DNA from 2 places in the Arthrobacter sp. NPDC080082 genome. Region 2 is predicted to be linked to the other one. Evidence: predicted binding sites of a transcription regulator. Region 2 holds the regulator's gene; the other holds the start of a gene.
What was found. The regulator LexA, encoded in region 2, represses DNA repair genes until DNA is damaged. The targets are predictions, from matches to a motif close to TCGAACANNTGTTCGA.

Region 1: AB0O44_RS05935 (DUF6504 family protein) is a predicted target of LexA. The motif match lies at 2,505-2,520, and genes of this name have one in related genera.

The regions. Positions count from the first base shown of each region.
Region 1 covers NZ_JBFBKQ010000002.1:329,195-333,608, reverse strand. The annotation lists gene dnaE (DNA polymerase III subunit alpha) at 1-2,064, opposite strand, end outside; gene AB0O44_RS05935 (DUF6504 family protein) at 2,061-2,390, opposite strand; gene AB0O44_RS05930 (hypothetical protein) at 2,602-2,988, shown strand; gene AB0O44_RS05925 (chorismate mutase) at 2,989-3,315, opposite strand; gene AB0O44_RS05920 (VOC family protein) at 3,330-3,752, shown strand; gene AB0O44_RS05915 (SOS response-associated peptidase) at 3,766-4,414, opposite strand, start outside.
Region 2 covers NZ_JBFBKQ010000004.1:398,284-402,697, reverse strand. The annotation lists gene AB0O44_RS10870 (histidinol-phosphate transaminase) at 1-121, opposite strand, end outside; gene AB0O44_RS10865 (LysM peptidoglycan-binding domain-containing protein) at 239-544, opposite strand; gene lexA (transcriptional repressor LexA) at 1,160-1,909, shown strand; gene AB0O44_RS10855 (ATP-dependent DNA helicase) at 2,038-4,128, opposite strand; gene hflX (GTPase HflX) at 4,121-4,414, opposite strand, start outside.

The DNA of each region.
Region 1 (4,414 bases), on a different contig from region 2:
GTTGAACTCCCGGGGGGCCAGCTTTCCGATCAGTTCGCGCTGGCCCGGGGATTCGATCTGGAAGCAGCCAAGGGTGTGGGTGCTGCGGATCAGGTCGAAGGTGGGCTCATCGTCCAGCGGGACGGCGTTCAGGTCGATGGTGCCGTCCTCGGCAATGTAGTCCGGCCCGCTGCCGTCCGGCCCGGGCTGGTGGTTTCCGGCGGCTACCACGTCCGCTTTCGAGGGGTGCAGCCGGATGACCTCCCGGACTGCGAAGGCCATGGCGGACTGCATACGGACGCCCAGGACGTCGAGTTTGAGCATGCCCATGGGGTCCATGTCGTGCTTATCGAACTGGCTCATCGGCAGGCCCAGGCCGCTGGGCTGGACCGGGGTGCGGTCCAGCAGCGTGGCATCGCCCAGTATGACCCCGCACGGGTGCATGGAGATGTGCCGGGGCAGCCGGTCCAGCCGTTCGGTCAGGTCCACCAGCAGGTCCAGCTGTTGGTTGCCGGTGAAGTCCCGCTGCTCCACCCGCCCGGCGAACTCCTTCAGCTCCGGCTTCTCCACCAGCGCCTCGCGGAAGTTCCGTGCGGAGAAACGCCACAGCTGTTTGGCGATCTCGTCGATGTCGCCGCCCTCCATGCCGAGGGCCAGTCCGGCGTCGCGCACGGCACCCCGGGCGCGGTACCCGTTCTGCATGCTCATCAGGGTCACCCGCTCGGCACCGAACCGGTCGAAGATCTTCCGGTAGACGTTGTGCCGTTCGGCGCTCTCGACGTCGATGTCGATGTCCGGCAGGGTGGCCCGGTCCCTGGAGAGGAAGCGTTCGAAGATCAGGTCGTGCTGCAGCGGGTTCACCTGGCTGACGCCGATCAGGTAGTTGACCAGGCTGGAGGCCCCGGAGCCCCGGGCCGCGGCGCGCACCCCCATGTCCGTGATCATCCGGGACACCTCGGCCACGGTCAGGAAGTAGGAGGCGAACCCGAGGCTGTTGATGATCCGCAGCTCATGCTCCAGCCTGGCCCGCAGCTCCACGGCACTGCTGCCGCTGATGCCGGGAAAGCGGCGGGTGATGCCGGCCTCGCAGCGGGCCGCCAGTTCGGCCAGCGGGTCCCCCTCGATCCCGATCACGGCCGCTTCCGGGACCACCGGCTGCTTCCAGCCCATGTCCGCGGCCGGGTCTATCCGGCAGCGGTCCGCGAGCGCCTCGGTATGCGCCAGCAGGCTCTTGAGGTCGGCCGCGCCGAATCCCGCGGCGTGAATGATTTCCTTGCCCAGCTCCAGCATCTGCGCGGAGCTTTTGAGCCAGGCCTGTCCGTTGGGTTGCAGCAGCGGCTCGCCGGCCAGTTCGGGCAGCGACTTCAGGGTCCGGGCGGAGTCCAGCACGTCCGCCGTGGCCGCCCCGTCCTCGGCGACATAGCGCACGGCGTTGCTGAGCACGGCGGGAACGCCGTGTTCGGCGGCCAGCTTGAGCATCCGCACGGCGTGCGCTGTGCTGAGGTGCTCCCCCGGGGCGCTCAGCTGGGAGACCACCTCGGCGGTGACGGTTCCCGCCGGCATGGCGTCGAGCCATTGCTTGAACAGGGTGCGCGGCCGCAGGTAGCGCCGCCCGCCCATGGAGCGGCCGACGTCGGAGTCCGGTCCGAGCAATACCGTCAGCACCGGCTCGAGCGTCTGCGGATCCAGCGCCCGGGATGCCAGTTCGGCCCGTGTTACCGCGGCGGGGACCGTACCGCCGGCCTTTCCCGTGGTGCGGGCGTGGGCATCGGAGATCAGCCGGCACAGGGCGCGGTATCCGGCCCCGGCGTTTCCCCCGTGGGCCAGGACGACGACGCGGCCGCCCACCTGGGTGCGGAGGTCGCCGTCGTCGTCAAAGACTGCCAGGTCCACCCCCACGATGGGATCCAGCCCCGCGGCCATGCAGGCCTTGAGGTGTTTGATGGTGCCGTAGAGGCCGTCACGGTCGGTGCAGGCGAGCGCCGTTGCCCCGTCGGCTGCGGCCGCCGCGGCCAGTTCCTCCGGCCAGGACACGCCATAGTGGGCGCTGAAGGCAGTGGAGACATGCAGGTGGGTGAAGCTCATGCCGACGCTGGCCTCCGCTGCCCCGCCAGGGCGTCGTGGAGCCGCAACAGCCGCCAGCGCCCGCTGCGCAGGTGGCGGCTGAGGTCGAGGGTGAGGCTTTGGTCCGGGGCCGAGGCGTCCCGGACCTCTAGCCGCCAGATCTCCGAGTCCACCAGGCCTGGGCCGCTGCCCAGCGGTGCGCGCTGCACTTCAGCCCACCACTCACGCCGTTCGAACCACCTCACCGGCTCGGCGCACAACTCATAGCTCCGTCCCGCCCAGACCAGGGACTCGGGCCGGCCCTCCGGGGTGCAGGCCACCTCCACGGATTCGCTGAACATCCCCATGATGCCTCCCGGGCGCAGTGTTTTAGACGAACGGGCTGGACGGCCGCCGGGCAGGTGCGCCGGAAGGTGCAGGTGCCACAGGCGGGAGGCCAGACGGGTTCACGCTTGAATTATTCGAACATATCTTCGAATAGAACAAGTCTACGACGGGGCCGGGACAAAACCTAGATCAGGGGTGGACGGGGCCAACGTCCGGGGGCAGGATTGGCCTATGAGCTCGCACAACGCACTCCTGAAGCACGTCAGCATCGCCGCCAAGGATTCAACGTTGGTGGCGACCTTCGATATAGACGGCAATATCCCGGCCTCGGGCGCCTACGTGGTGGGGCTGGTCGCGGCGACGCCGGACCATTCACATCAACGGCGGCTGGAAATCGAATTCCTCAATGGCGAGGCCGTGTCCTTCTTTTGCTTCAGCCATGACGGCACGGAGGAGAACTTCGACATCAAGGGCGTCCAGCATTCCGGGAACACCATCACGGGCAACTTCCCGCTGAGCACGGTACTGGGCCTGCCCAAGGGGCACCTGATGACGGCCTTCAGCGACTGCGACGGGCGGGAGTACCAGGCCAACGTCCCCGTGGAGGAATCCCTCTAGCTAGCTGCCGGCCTTGTAGACCTCAAGCTCCAGGCGGATGAAGGCATCGATCATGGCCTTGTAGGTCTCTCCGACGATGTCGGTGTCGATGTCGTTGCGTTCGGCCGTTGCCTTCACGTGTTCCAGGACGCGCTCCACCCGGCCCGGGGCGCGGACCTCGGCGCTGTCGGCCTTGAGCGTCCCGGCGATCCGGATCAACCGCTCCCGGCGTCCGATCAGCGCGACGATCTGCTCGTCAACCTCGTCCACGGCCACCCGCACGGCGGCGAGCTGGTCCTTATCGGCCTGGGCTGCTTTGTCCTCTGCGTGATTTGTCGACATCTGCATGACAGTATCGAACGATGCAACCACGAGTCGACTTCATCTCCCTTGGCGTCCGCAGCGTGGAAGCCTCCCGCCGGTTCTACGTGACGGGCCTGGGCTGGCCCGTCCACCGCGAAGTCCCCGGCGAAGTGCTCTTCCTGCAGATCAACCACGGGCTCATCCTCTCGCTCTGGGACGCGGGCCAGATGCGGGCCGAAGCCGGGACGGACTCCCCCGCCGGAATACCTCCCGTCACCCTGAGCCACAACGTGCACAGCGCCGATGCGGTGGACAGGGTCCTGGGCGAGGCTGCGGCCGCCGGGGCCACCATCGTCGCGCCGCCCAAAACACAGCCGTGGGGCGGCTACACCGGCTACTTCGCGGACCCGGACGGCTTCCGCTGGGAGGTCGCGTTCAACCCGACCTGGACCGTGGACGCGGCCGGCCGGGTCACGGTCTAACCCCGCATCAGGACTAGAACAGGCTGCCGACCGGTTCGATCAGTTCCGGGGAGTCGTTCCGGACGTTCCCGACGGCGGTGCCGACGGCGTCGATCTGCCAGCCCTCGGCGACGTCGTGGGCGTTGGCGCGGACGATGCCGACCAGTTCCGCGGCGTCCTCGGCCCTGGGGTCAAGCCAGGCCTCCATCGTGGCGCGGTCCATCGGCAGCGGCACCCGGTCATGCAGGGCCGTCAGTTCCGCCAGCATCCCGTCGGCGTAACCCTCGGGCGGCGAATCGGTGGTCAGGATCGTCGTCGAGAGCAGCCACCGGCCGGGGTCCCCCTCCTCCTTGGACGGGTCCTTCCACCACTCGTACAGCCCAGCGAACGCCACCGGTGAGCCGTCCTTCGGATGCACGTAGTAGGGCTGCTTCCCCTTGCCCTGGCCCTTCCACTCGTAGTAGCCGTCGGCCGGGACGGCGCAGCGCCGGGACCGCGTGGCCTTCCGGAACGCCGGCTTCTCCAGCACGCTCTCGCTGCGGGCGTTGATCATCTTCGACCCGATGCCGGGGTCCTTGGCCCAGGACGGGACCAGTCCCCAGCGGGCGATGTGGAGCTGCCGCGCCGGGTGCTCCCTCCCCTCGACCAGCCGCTCCAGGATGATCGGCACGTCCGCCGTCGGC
Region 2 (4,414 bases):
GGGTGTTCTCGTTGACGTTCAGGAGAATCGGAACGTCCAGCTGGGGAGCACCGTAGGGGCGCAGGCCCCGCAGGTTGGTCCGGAGGGGAAGTCGGTTGAGTCGCTCAAGCTGGTCAGTCACGTCCCCAGTTTAAGTGAGAGGACTGTCTGGCCGGAAACCGTGACCAACGACGGCCCATCCCGCGGCCGGCGAATGGCCTTACCAAGTTCGGCGGACGCTCCGTCCCGGGGATTCAGCTTAGGGGGTCGGAACGAAGAGCTGCTGGCCGGGCAGGACCGGCGCGGCGTCGAGGTTGTTCAGCTGCACGATCTCGGCGACCACGTCCCTCGGATCCCGTTTCGGGTCGACGGTGCCGGCGATGGTCCACAGGGACTCCCCGGGCTGCACGGTCACGGTGACCGTCGGGGTGGTTGCCAGCGATGCAGGGGAATCGGCGGCCTTCGCCGGCGCGGTCAGGGAGCCTGCCAGGGACAGCAGCAGGGCCGCGAGCAGGATCAAGGGCAGTCCGAAGAAGACGAAGCGTCCCCGCCGGGTCAGCCGCAAGGGAGCCTGGGCCGAAGAGTGGGCCCGGCGTACAGCTGACGCGCTCCCGGCGGTCGCGTCAGCGTCGGCCGGGGCCGCGAACGGAGCTACCGCCCCGGAGAAGGCCGTGGCAGTATCCGGCACGAGATACAGTGCCGGCCTTCCGGCGTCGGAAAACTGCGAACCGGCGAAAGCGATTCTTGCTGACATGAACTGAGCCCTCCTGGACTTGTCGTTGCCGCCCGGCGTACTCCTCGTACCTGCCGCCAACCGGCTGAACCATCATTCGCTTCGAACACAAGGCCGAAACCGGCCGTGGTTCTCCACTTGCAATCTTCGAACACATCTTCGAATCTTGCTGTTCTCTTTTTAGCACCTATGAACGAACTCTGTCGAGACTCGCTAGAACAAATGTTTGAAAAACACCGGCGGCTGACCTATTTTTGAAGCACGGAACCGGTCCCTCGAAGGACCCGCACTCCGCACCTGCAGTCTGAAACCTGTCGAACACCCGCCAGCGGTGATCAAGAGCAGTCAAACGGCAGGCACTGACATTTTTAGGATTCGCAGCAATCGGGCCGCTTCACTCGGTCCGCCGGCCACGGATCCGCACCACGAACGGAAGGCACGGGGACCATGGCAGCACAAGCCACCGGCGGGAGGGCAACCCGGCGCGGCGCCCAGCCTGCCCGGGCGCCCAAGAGCCTCACCGTCCGTCAGAAGAAGATCCTCGAAACCATCCAGCGGTCCGTGACGGACAACGGCTATCCGCCGTCGATGCGCGAGATCGGGGACACGGTGGGGCTGGCCAGCCTCTCCAGCGTGACCCACCAGCTCTCCCAGCTGGAGAAGCTGGGCTACCTACGCCGGGACCCCAAGCGTCCCCGCGCCATGGAAGTGTTGATGCCGCTGACCCTGGACGAGGGGTCCACCCCGATTTCCGGCGTCGAACAGCCCCGCGGGCTGAAGGCCGTCGGCGGACTCGCGGTGTCGGAACTGGCCAGCGCCACGGACACGGCGATGGTCCCGTTTGTGGGCCGGATCGCCGCCGGTGGCCCGATCCTGGCCGACCAGGTGGTGGAGGACGTCCTCCCCCTGCCGCGCCAGCTCGTGGGCCACGGTGAGCTGTTCATGCTCAAGGTCGCGGGCGATTCCATGATCGACGCCGCGATCTGCGACGGGGACTGGGTGGTGGTTCGCCGGCAGAACGACGCCGTCAACGGCGACATCGTGGCCGCCCTCCTCGATGACGAAGCCACGGTCAAGACGTTCCGGCAGCGCGACGGCCACACCTGGCTGCTGCCGCAGAACACCCAGTACGAACCGATCCTGGGCGACCACGCCGTCATCATGGGCAAGGTCGTCTCGGTCCTCCGCTCCCTGTAGCGCGGGCAACGCCGCCGGCCAGGGGCCCGGCTGAACGCGCTGAACGCCCGGAGCTGGGGACCCCACCCCGCCCGGACGCCGAGGCCTGAGCGCCGCCAAACCCCGCCGAACGTCCCTGCCCCGGGGGCCTACGACCCCTGCGCGGCCTCTTTCGCGAGCCGCTCCAGCGACGCCACGGCCACCGCCGGGTCCGTGGTGGCCCAGAACGGCGGCAGCGCGGCCCGGAGGAAGCCGCCGTAACGCTCGGTGGACAGCCGTGAGTCCAGCACCGCCACCACGCCGCGGTCCGACGTCGAACGGATCAGCCGGCCCGCGCCCTGCGCCAGCCGGATCGCCGCGTGCGTGGCCGAGACGCTCATGAAGCCGTTGCCCCCGGCCTGCGCCACGGCCCGGGAGCGGGCCGTCATCAGCGGATCGTCCGGCCGCGGGAACGGGATCCGGTCGATCACCACCAGCCGGCAGGAGTTGCCGGGCACGTCAACGCCCTGCCACAGGGACATGGTGCCGAAGAGGCAGGTGTCCGGTTCGTCCGCGAACTGCTTGACCAGCGCGGTCATGGTGGATTCGCCCTGGCAGAGGATGCTCAGGCCCAGCCGCGGCCGGAGCGCGTCGGCGGCCTCCTCCGCGGCGCGCCGGGAGGAGAAGAGGCAGAGCGCGCCGCCGCCGGAGGCGCGGATCAGCTTCTCGAGCTCGTCCAGGGCCTCGGGCGCGGTCCCCCGGCCCGGTTTGGGCAGGTGCTTGGCGACGTAGAGGATGCCCTGTTTGGGGTATTCGAACGGCGACCCGACGTCGACGCCGGTCCAGCTCGGGGCGCCGGGGCCCACCAGGCCCAGGCCCCCCGCGGCCGGTTCGAAGGCCGAGCCGATGGCGAGGGTGGCCGAGGTCAGCACCACGGTGTGGTCCGCGAACAGGCCCTCCCGCAGCCGCCCGGCCACGCTGAGCGGGGCGATGTTGATCAGCGCGGGCGCCGAATCGTCCGGCTGCGAGTAGCCCTGCTGCGGGTCGAAGGTGCTCTGCCGCGAGAACCACACCACCTCGCGGTTCTCGCGGGCCGCGAGCAGGCGTTCGCAGAGCTCCAGGATCACCATCAGCCGGGAGCGCGCAAGCTGCCGGCCGCCGTCGGCCGTGGTGGAGCCGTCTCCCTTGGAGTCGGAGAGCGCCGCACGGCAGGCGTCCCGGAGCTGGTCCACGCAGTCGAGCTGTTCGCTGTTCAGGCCGTTGGGCATCAGTCCGCCGGGAACCCCCGCGACGGCGAGCTCGAGGTTCGCGGCGGCGTTGTTCAGCGCGTCCACGGTGATGCCGGTGTGCTTGCGGGCGCCCGAGGCGGCGGCGTGGACCATGGCCACGGAGAGCTGGCCGGAGACGGCCCCGGTGACCCGGTCCTGGAGTTCGTGCGCCTCGTCCACGACGACGACGTCGTAGTCGGGCAGCACGGCCAGGCCCTCGAAGGCGCTCACGGCCAGCATGGCGTGGTTGGTGACCACGACGTCGGCGTCCGCCGCGTCCTGGCGCGCCAGTTCGCTGAAGCATTCGGCGGCCGACGGGCACTTCTGCGCGCCGAGGCATTCCATGGCGGTGACGGACACCTGCCGCCAGGCGCGGTCGGTCACGCCGGGGAGCAGTTCGTCGCGGTCGCCGGTGGCCGTGTTCTCGGCCCATTCCCGGAGCCGGACCACTTCCCGGCCCAGCTGCGAGGCCGGACCGCCCATGGCGGCGGCGAAGTGCGGGACCGAGGTGTCCTCACCCAGGGAGAAGAGCTGGCCCTCGGCGGGTTCCTCGGACGGGAACCCACCCTCGAGCTTGTGCCGGCACACGTAGTTGGACCGGCCCTTGACCAGGGCGATCTTGACGGGCCGCTTCAGGGCAGGGGTGATGGCCTTGAGCAGTCGCGGCAGGTCCCGGCCGACGATCTGGGTCTGCAGGGCCAGGGTGGCCGTGGAGACCAGGGTGGGCTTGTCGCTGTCCAGCGAGTGGGCGATCAGCGGGATCAGGTACGCCAGGGACTTTCCGGTGCCGGTGCCGGCCTGGACCAGCAGGTGGTCGCCTGTGTCGATGGCGCGGGCCACTTGGCGGGCCATTTCGTGCTGGCCGTCACGGCTCTGCCCGCCCATCGCGGCGACCGCCCGGTCGAGGAGCTCGATCACGAGCTCCTCGCCGGTGGCGCCACCGGGGGCCGGGCGTGCGTCGCTGTCCGCTTCCGCCACGGCCGGTTCAGTCATTGCGGACGAAGGGATCCAGCTCGGCCGCCAGGCCTTCGCGCACCATGACCACGGCGCGCGTGCCGGTCTCCTCGTGGTCCAGGCTGACGATCTCCGCCTCGGTCTCGTGCAGCTTGCTGAGCACGTCGCCGCGGCTGTACGGGATCATCAGTTCCAGCTTCACGCTGGGCCGCGGGATGCCCTCACTGACGGCCCGCAGCAGCTCGGGGATGCCCTCGCCGGTACGGGCGGAGACCACCACGTGGCGCGGTTCGCGCTGCTTCAGGCGCTCCACCACGAACGGGTC